Regions from separate parts of the Anaerostipes hadrus ATCC 29173 genome, predicted to be linked through region 1. Evidence: predicted binding sites of a transcription regulator. Region 1 holds the regulator's gene; each other region holds the start of a gene.
The links. The regulator NrdR, encoded in region 1, represses ribonucleotide reductase genes. The targets are predictions, from matches to a motif close to CACAANATNTTGTG.
Positions count from the first base shown of each region.

Region 2: the regulator NrdR is predicted to act here: its motif matches at 1,165-1,178, upstream of nrdD (anaerobic ribonucleoside-triphosphate reductase).
Region 3: the regulator NrdR is predicted to act here: its motif matches at 1,902-1,915, upstream of nrdD (anaerobic ribonucleoside-triphosphate reductase).

Region 1 is NZ_AP028031.1:1,561,944-1,565,234, forward strand. Features, by position in the region: gene QUE18_RS07625 (YifB family Mg chelatase-like AAA ATPase) at 1-1,325, opposite strand, end outside; gene nrdR (transcriptional regulator NrdR) at 1,426-1,875, opposite strand; gene QUE18_RS07635 (PRC-barrel domain-containing protein) at 1,945-2,193, opposite strand; gene QUE18_RS07640 (RnfABCDGE type electron transport complex subunit B) at 2,322-3,158, opposite strand; gene rsxA (electron transport complex subunit RsxA) at 3,171-3,291, opposite strand, start outside.
Region 2 is NZ_AP028031.1:257,247-260,537, forward strand. Features, by position in the region: gene QUE18_RS01210 (GerAB/ArcD/ProY family transporter) at 1-569, shown strand, start outside; gene QUE18_RS01215 (Ger(x)C family spore germination protein) at 556-1,071, shown strand; gene nrdD (anaerobic ribonucleoside-triphosphate reductase) at 1,229-3,291, shown strand, end outside.
Region 3 is NZ_AP028031.1:1,954,987-1,958,277, forward strand. Features, by position in the region: gene nrdD (anaerobic ribonucleoside-triphosphate reductase) at 1-1,815, opposite strand, end outside; gene QUE18_RS09420 (manganese efflux pump MntP) at 1,975-2,535, opposite strand; gene QUE18_RS09425 (methylated-DNA--[protein]-cysteine S-methyltransferase) at 2,816-3,291, opposite strand, start outside.

The DNA.
Region 1 (3,291 bases):
TTTAACTGTATGTGGCTTAAATGGCTGGTATCACTGCATTGATAGTTTTTTAATAACTTTTTTTCTCTTTGGATGGTTGTTTCGATGCGTTCTTTGATCTGATCGGATGTTTCTTGACTCTCTTTTTGTATCTTCTGTGTATCAGCCTCTTTTTTACTTAGACATAGGACCATGTCAAAACGGTCTAAGATCGGACCGGACAATTTCTTTAGATAACGCTTTTTTTCATGATAAGTACATCGGCAGATCCCATCTTCCAATCCATAACCACAAGGACATGGATTCATGGTGGCGATCAGTTGAAAGTCTGCCGGAAACTTGTGGTAGATCCCATTTCTGGTGATATCGATCGTTCCATCTTCCAATGGCTGTCTGAGTGCTTCGATACATTCTGTTTTAAATTCCATAAATTCGTCCAGAAATAAAATGCCATGATGTGCTAATGTGATCTCTCCTGCCGTCGGCGTCTTGCCGCCTCCAAGGAATGCAGCTTTCGGGATCATTGGATGTGGCTGGCGAAATGGTCTGGTATTGTCTTCTAAATACCGTGGAATTCCAGTGGCATCATAGATTGCCTGAACTTCCATCTTCTCTTCTTTTGATAGTTGTGGGAGAATGGTCGGGATCCTTCTGGCTGCCATTGTTTTTCCTGAACCTGGGGAACCAATGATCAATAGATGATGTCTTCCAGTGACCGCGATCTCCATCGCTCTTTTTAAATGTTGTTGTCCGATGATGTCACTGAAGTCTTCTTCTGACTCTTCCTTTTGATAAGTTGTTGCACTTCTGCAACTTTTTTGATGATATGTTCCATGAAAATAGTCCAGGACATCCTGTAAACTGTCCATAAATACCACTTCAATATCTTCAATCCCTCTTAGAGAATTCTCATCTTCACTTGCCGCAAAGAACTTGTGAATTCCTTGTTTTCTTGCTTCTAAAACGATCGGAAGGCAGTTTCCTACACCTCTGATCTTGCCGTTTAGTCCTAATTCTCCCATGATACAGATGTCATCTAACTTGCTTGCATCGATTAAATTCAGGCATCCTAAAAAGGCCACGGCGATCGGGAAATCGAACGCGGTTCCGTTCTTTCTTATATTGGCTGGGGATAAATTAACGGTGATCTTCATCGACGGTAAGGGATGGCCGATGGAGCGCAGTGCTGATGCAACCCGCTCTTTTGCTTCCATGGATTCTTTGGAAAGATAGCCTACCATTGTAAAATATGGCAGGCCGTTTCTGATCTCTACTTCTACGTGGATGAGCTTTCCACTCACTCCACTGACGATTCCTGTGATTACTTCCTGATAAATAATACTCAACTCCTTCTCTTCTCAAAAAGGAAGCTGGTTTCAAAATGATATGGTTAGTTTATCACAAAAGTAATATTTTTACAATCTTGTTTATTCAAAACAATTGTGATTATTTTAATAATTTCTTTAATTCACTCATAAATGTGTTCACATCTTTGAATTCACGGTAAATGGCTGCAAATCTTACGTATGCAACTTCATTTAAATCCTTTAATTTGTCCATGACCATCTCTCCGATCACAGATGTTTCAACTTCTCTTGTTCCCATGTTATAGATCTTTGTCTCGATCTCATCGATCGCTGCTTCGATCTGCCCCATGGATACTGGGAGTTTGTGACAGGATTGTACGATTCCATTCCGGATCTTGTTTCGATCGTAGAGTTGTCGTGTCTTGTCTTTCTTGATGACACTCAACGGTTCTGTCTCTATCTTCTCATAAGTTGTAAAACGTTTTCCGCATTCGTCACATTGTCTTCTTCTACGGATCGCATTGTTGTCTTCTGCCGGTCTGGAATCTACGACTCTGGAATTCTCACTTCCACAATATGGGCATCTCATCTTCTTGTACCTCCGTGTTTTTACTGCTTGAAGTATATCATTTTTTCTGTAGAAAAGAAAGCTTTTCTTTTATTTCAGGCATTCTTTTTCGTTGATATCGACTAGAATCGTATCTCTGCCGATCCTTACAATGCATTTGTAGGGGATTTTGTAAACTTTATTCTTGCCAACGCATATGAGCATCTTCGTTGTTTTGGGAACGATCAGATAACAGATCTTACCCGTATGGATTTCAAATTCGAGGTCTAGGACAAAGCCTAAACATTCTCCTGTATTACAATTGATCACATCTTTTTGCCGAAGTTCGAGAAATTTCATGTCAGGAATCCTTTTTCTTCCTATTATAATAGTATTCTTTTTTTCCATGAATAGAAGCAGAAAAAAGCAGGAGATTCTGATCTCTCGAATCTCCTGCTTCTTTATTATTATAATGATATAAAGAAAGATTAAGCTTCTTTCTTTGGTGCTGGTTTCTTAGGAACTAATTTCTTTCCTGTAATGATTCCTTTTGGACATTTACCTGCACATAATCCACAACCTACACATTTATCGTAATCGATCTGTGCGATGTTGTTTTCAACTTTGATCGCTCCAAGTTTACATACTTTTTCGCATGCTTTACATCCGATACATCCTGCTTTACATACAGACATAACGTTTTTACCGAATTCTTTAGAGCTGCACTGTACTCTTGTTTTCTTGTTTTCTGGTACAAGGTCGATCAATGCTTTTGGACATGTTTCTGCACATTTTCCACATCCTACACATGCTTCTTCATCGATGTGAGCGATTCCGTTCACGATAGAGATCGCATTTTCTGGACATACTGCTGCACAGCTTCCAAATCCCATACATCCAAATTCGCATCCTTTTGGTCCTGCACCTGGTACGTTCATCGCTTCGATACAGCTCTGAACTCCTGAGTACTGGTATTTGTCAGATGCTTTTTCGCAAGTTCCGGCACATTTTACGAATGCGACTTTCTTCACGAATTCTCCTGCTTCTACACCCATGATCGCACTGATCTTCTCAGCTGCAGCTGCTCCACCAACTGGACAGCCGTTCACTGGTGCTTCTCCATTTGCGATTGCTTTTGCAAGTCCATCACAACCTGCGTATCCACAACCACCACAGTTATTTCCTGGAAGTTCTGCACGGATGGCTACTTCCTTCTCGTCTACAGGAACTTTAAATTTCTCTGAGGCAATTCCCAGTAAGATTGCGATAAGCAGACCGGTTCCTCCGACAACAACCATGGCAAGTAAAATTGCTGATATATTCATCTTCTTTACCTCCTAAATAAGTCCTGAGAATCCGAAGAATGCGATTGCCATTAATCCTGCTGTTAACAGTGTGATAGGCATTCCTTTGAAAGATTCTGGGATGTTGTTGTATTCCATCTTTTCACGGATACCA
Region 2 (3,291 bases), 1.3 Mb from region 1:
AGTTAGCAGTCAGGAGTTGGTGTGGCAGAGAGATGCTCAATGGAAGTATTCTTGTATTTGCGCTGATGCATCCGATCGAGTTCGTGTGGTTTTACCGTGGAGATATGAAAGATGGACCGATCAGGATGCGATCATTTGCAGGTTTGATGATCCTTTTTCTTGGGGTGTTTGCAAGTACTGTAGGTTCCCTTGGAAAGAAGCTTACGATGGTCGATCCAGAACCTGTGATGTCTATGGCACAGGGAGTGGCAATGCCAGGAGGGATCATGGCAAGACTGGATCTTTTTTTGATCGCATTTTGGATCGTAGGTGTCTTTTGCGTATTCAGCGGTTACTTATTTTATGGAAATGAAAGTATCAAACATGCATTTTCAAAAGGAAGGATCGTGGGATTGAGTTTGTCATATGGTGGAATTTACGTCATAAGTCCATGGATCATGACAACATTTGCAACATGGATCAGACGGTATTTTTTTGTTTTTATCTATGGGAATCTGGTGATCGGATTGTTTTTTCCACTTATTTTATTTCTGATGTGGAGAAAGGAACAGAAAGATGAAAAAATATAGAGGGTATCTTTTGGTGCTGCTAATTGCATTTTGCATACAAGGATGCAGCAAACAACAAGATGTAGAAGATCATAGGTTTGTGTTGGCGATGGGATTTGAACGGCTCAATGAAAAGAAAGTATTGGTTCGTTATTCGTATGCGGATTTCGACAAGGCACAGAGTGATTCTGGAACAAAAATACCATCAAGGTCAGTGACATTTTTGGCAACGTCCTTAAAAGATGCAAATAAGAAATGGAAACAATATAAAAGTCAGCAGTTAAATTTTGGACATCTAAAAGTCGTGCTTTTTGCAAATGGAAAAAAAGATGAAAAGATTATCAAAGAATTAGTAAATGAACCTCAGATCGCGAAGTCTGTTTATGTATTAAAAACAGATCGCAATCTTTCTGATATTTTTAAAAAAGAAGACAAATTGTCGATCTCATTCGGAGAATATCTGTCAAAAAAACTGGAAATAAAGGATAGTAAGAATCTTACTCTTGGAAGGATTTACAGATAAAGGGAAAGAGATAAAAAGTTAACATTGACTTTACCAGATAGCGGTGTTAAACTTGAAAAGCTACACTATCTAGTGTGTAAAAGAAAAATAAAATACTACATCTAGTATACAATATAATGAGTGAAAGATAAGAGAATCTGATAGAGAAGGGAGAATTATGATCAAGGTAATTAAAAAAGACGGAACAAAAGAAGAATTTAATGTACAAAAAGTCGTAGTGGCAGTGAATAAATCAGCATATCGTGCACTGGTAACATTTACAGAGGAAGAACTTGATTTTATCTGCAACTTTGTCACGGAAAAAGTGGAGCAGATGCGCAAGAAGGAAGTTACGATTTCGGATATGCATAATGTGGTCGAAGGTGCATTAGAACAGACCAATCCACTGGTAGCAAAGAGCTACAGAGATTACCGTAACTATAAGCAGGATTTTGTACAGATGTTAGATGAAGTATACAAGAAGAGCCAGTCTATCATGTATATTGGTGATAAGGAAAACAGCAACACAGACAGTGCACTGGTTTCTACCAAACGAAGCCTGATCTTTAATGAATTAAATAAAGAACTCTATCAGAAATTTTTCATGACAACGGAAGAAATACAGGCATGCCGTGACGGATATATTTATATTCACGATATGTCTGCCCGCCGTGATACGATGAACTGCTGTCTGTTTAATGTACAGGAAGTGTTAAAAGGCGGATTTGAGATGGGAAATCTCTGGTACAACGAACCAAAGACATTAGATGTTGCTTTTGACGTGATCGGAGATATCGTATTAAGCGCTGCAAGCCAGCAGTATGGTGGATTTACGGTACCGAATATCGAACTGATCTTAGAACCATATGCCGAGAAATCCTATGAAGCAGGAATCGAACGATACGAAGGACTTGGATTATCCAGAGAACGCGCAGAAGAAGAAGCGATGAAAGATGTCAAACGTGAATTTGAACAAGGATTCCAAGGATTAGAGTACAAATTTAACAGTGTGTCTTCAAGCCGCGGAGATTATCCATTTATCACAATGACAGCAGGAACAGGAACTGGAAGATTTGCCAAGATGGCAACGATCTCCATGTTAGACGTTAGAAGAAGAGGACAGGGAAAAGAAGGACACAAGAAGCCTGTGTTATTCCCAAAACTTGTATTCTTATATGACAAGAATCTTCATGGACCGGGATGTGAGCTGGAAGATGTATTTGAAGCAGGAATCCGCTGTTCCAGACAGACCATGTATCCAGACTGGTTATCTTTAACAGGAGAGGGATATATCGCAAGCATGTATAAGAAATACGGAAAGATCATCAGTCCGATGGGATGCCGTGCTTTCTTATCTCCATGGTATAAAGAAGGCGGTATGAAGCCGGCAGGTGAAAAAGATGAGCCGATTTTTGTCGGAAGATTTAATATCGGCGCAGTCAGCCTTCATTTGCCAATGATCTATGCAAAATCAAAACAGGAAGGTAAAGATTTCCATGAAGTATTAGATTATTATCTGAACCTGATCCGTGAATTACATATCAGGACTTATGAATATTTAGGAGAAATGAAAGCCTCTACGAATCCGTTGGCATATTGTGAAGGGGGATTCTTAGGTGGACATCTGGGAATTCATGATAAGATCAAACCAATCTTAAAGAGTGCAACAGCTTCCTTTGGGATCACAGCGTTGAATGAATTACAGCAGTTATACAACCATAAGTCTCTGGCAGAAGATGGTGAGTTTGCATTAGAAACATTGCGCTATATTAATGAACAGGTAGAAAAATTTAAGAAAGAAGACGGAAATCTATATGCGATCTATGGAACACCAGCAGAAAACTTATGCGGTCTTCAGGTAAAACAGTTCCGTAAGAAATACGGTGTTATTGAAAATGTATCTGACAGAGAATACGTGAGCAATTCCTTCCACTGCCATGTCACAGAAGACATCACACCGATCGAGAAACAAGATCTTGAAGGACGTTTCTGGGAATTATGCAATGGTGGAAAGATCCAGTATGTAAAATATCCGATCAACTATAACAAAGAAGCAGTGAAAACATTAGTAAGAAGAGCGATGGATAAAGGATTCTATGAAGGAGTTAACCTGTCTTTAGCATACTGTGATGACTGTGGACACGAAGAATTAGAGATGGATGTGTGCCCGGTATGCGGAAGTAAAAATCTCACAAAGATCGACCGTATGAACGGATATCTCTCTTATTCCAGAGTTAAAGG
Region 3 (3,291 bases), 390 kb from region 1:
CTCTTCTGTTACATGAACATGATAGCTGTTTGTGATGTAGTTCTTATCTGTAACTCCCGGAATGATACCAAAACGTTTCTGTAAGCATTTTGCAAACTTGTAAGTTGTTGATTCCATTGGTGTTCCGTATACAGAATAGCTGATGTTCTCTGCTGCCTTCCATTCATTACATTTATCATTTAATTTCTGCATAACTTTTAATGCAAATTCTTTTCCTTCATCGGATGTATGAGACTTGCCTGTCATGCGGACACACATCTCATAAAGTCCTGCATATCCAAGGGAAATCGTGGAATATCCATCGTATAATAACTTATCGATCTTCTCGCCTTTCTTCAGTCTCGCAAGCGCTCCATGTTGCCAAAGGATCGGCGCAACATCAGATACCGCTCCCTTTAATCTCTCATGGCGACATCTTAATGCTCTGTGGCACAATTCCAGTCTCTCTTCTAAGATGTCCCAGAATTTGTCCATATCTCCATTAGAACTGCATGCGACATCAACCAAGTTGATCGTTACAACACCCTGATTAAATCTTCCATAGAACTTATGGCTTCCATCTGCATTTCTCTGGGAATCTTCGACCGTTAAGAATGATCTGCATCCCATGCAAGGATATACTTCACCATTCTTCAGTTCTCTCATCACTTTCGCTGAGATATAGTCTGGAACCATGCGTTTTGCTGTACATTTTGCAGCTAATTCTGTCAGATGCCAATACTTGGAATCTGGTGTGATGTTATCATCATCTAATGCATAAATAAGTTTTGGGAAGGCTGGAGTGATCCAGACTCCTTTTTCATTCTTAACACCCTGAATTCTCTGTTTCAGGACTTCTTCGATCACAAGAGCCAGATCGTCTCTTGTCTGTCCTTCTGGTACTTCGTCAAGATACATAAAGACTGTGACAAATGGCGCCTGTCCATTACATGTCATTAAAGTTACCAGCTGATACTGGATCGTCTGGATTCCCTGTTTGATCTCATCATACAGACGCATCTCTGTAATCTTGTCGATGATCGCATCATCCATAGATTCTCCGATCACTTTACGTTCCTTCACGACATTCTTACGCAGCTTCTTTCGACTGATGTCTACAAATGGTGCTAAATGTGCTAATGTAAAAGACTGTCCTCCATACTGGTTGCTTGCAACCTGAGCAACAATCTGTGTTGTCACATTACATGCTGTAAAAAATGAATGTGGTTTCTCGATCAATGTCTCACTGATCACAGTTCCATTCTGAAGCATATCTTCCAAGTTGATCAGATCACAGTTATGTTCTCTCTGTGCAAAATAGTCAGAATCATGAAAATGGATGATTCCTTCTTCATGAGCACGAATGATCTCATTTGGCAGAAGGACACGTTTACTTAAGTCTTTGCTGACTTCTCCTGCCATATAATCTCTCTGCGTGGAATTGATCACTGGGTTCTTATTCGAATTCTCCTGATTTACTTCCTCATTAATATTATCAAGTAAAGAAAGAATTCCATCATCGGTCGTATTTGATTTTCTTCTCAGTTCTCTCTTAAAACGATATCTTACATACTTCTGGGCAACTTCATATCCTCTCATCTCCATGATCCCTGTCTCGACCATATTCTGGATATCTTCTACATTCACCGCATGAGAAGAGTTTGCTACCTGATCTGCAACCTTCTCTGCGATCGCCATTATCTGATACTGATTCATCTGATGGATCTTTGTTACCTCTTCATTCGCCTTCGTGATCGCATTGATGATCTTATCGAGATCAAAGGTTACCTCCTCACCGTTTCTCTTGATAATCTTTGTTTTTACATCACCATTCATAGTTTCTCCCTCATTTATATAAAATTACAAGATTCTGTGTGTTTCCATTTTCTGGCACAAAATCTTGTTGTCGTTCTACCAATCAGCACTATATCTTGTGCCATTGCCTTTATTATATTACACTCTTTTTCATAAAAAAGAAAGAGCTAATTTTTCATTTTAGAGAATATGAAGATGCTCAAACAGAATCTTAAATCCCAAAAGTATCAGTATTATGCCACCTGCGAGCTCTGCCTTGGATTTATATTTTGTTCCAAAAATATTTCCGATCTTTACTCCTACAAATGAAATCAAGAAAGTACAGACTCCAATCATCGACGCTGCGGATACAATATGCACATTTAAAAAGGCAAATGTGATCCCAACTGCTAATGCATCGATACTTGTCGCAACAGCAAGCATGAACATTTCTTTCACTGCGATCGAATCATCTGCCTGTTCTTCATCATTTGATAATGCTTCTTTGACCATATTGATTCCGATCAGCCCAAGAAGCACAAATGCGATCCAATGGTCGATCGATGTGATCTGGTCTTTAAACTGTGTTCCAAGGAAAAATCCGATTGTTGGCATCAGTGCCTGAAATCCTCCAAACCATAAACCAACAATGATCCCTTTTTTCAAAACTTTTTCTCTCATCGCTAGTCCTTTGCAGATAGAAACAGCAAATGCATCCATCGCCAATCCAACAGCCAGTGTTAATAACGTAAGTAAATCCATAAAAACGTCCTCCATATCGTAAGTTTTTCATATCATAGGGGATTCCATCGGAATTTCCTATGATATGAAAAAGACCCACAGACGAAAGCCTTGTTATAAACAAAAGCTTATCGTCTGTGAGTCTCGTTAATTAAGACAGCACCAGATGTCGTTCATCATTATGTTGATACTGTCACAGATTCTCTGCTAACTACTCCCTCACGGAAATATCTATAAGATCATACCGGATGTGCTTCCGGCAAAATGTGCCTATGTATCATATCTCAACTGAGAATCTTTGTCAATATCTTTCCTTTAATTTTTGATTACGCTTTTCAAGATCTAACAGGTATTCTTTCATTTCCAGACCACCTGCATATCCTGTCAGTGAACCGTTCATTCCGATCACTCTGTGACATGGAACAACGATCACGATCGGATTCCTGTTATTCGCCATGCCAACAGCTCGACATCCTTTTGGAATCCCTACTGATTCCGCAATGTCTTTGTAAGTACAAGTTTCCCCATATGGAATCTTCTCCAATGCTTTCCATACTTTGATCTGGAATTCTGTTCCATGATAAGAAATCTTCAGGTCAAACTTCTTTCTCCGCCCATCAAAATACTGTGATAATTGCAGTGCTGCTTCCCTGATCAATTCTGTATTCTTCTTCTCGCCTTCTAATGTCTTCGTCCCAAAATATATCCCGCAAATGCCATGCCCATCTTCCTCAATCGTTAAATTACCGATTGGAAAACTATAATCATAATAGTACC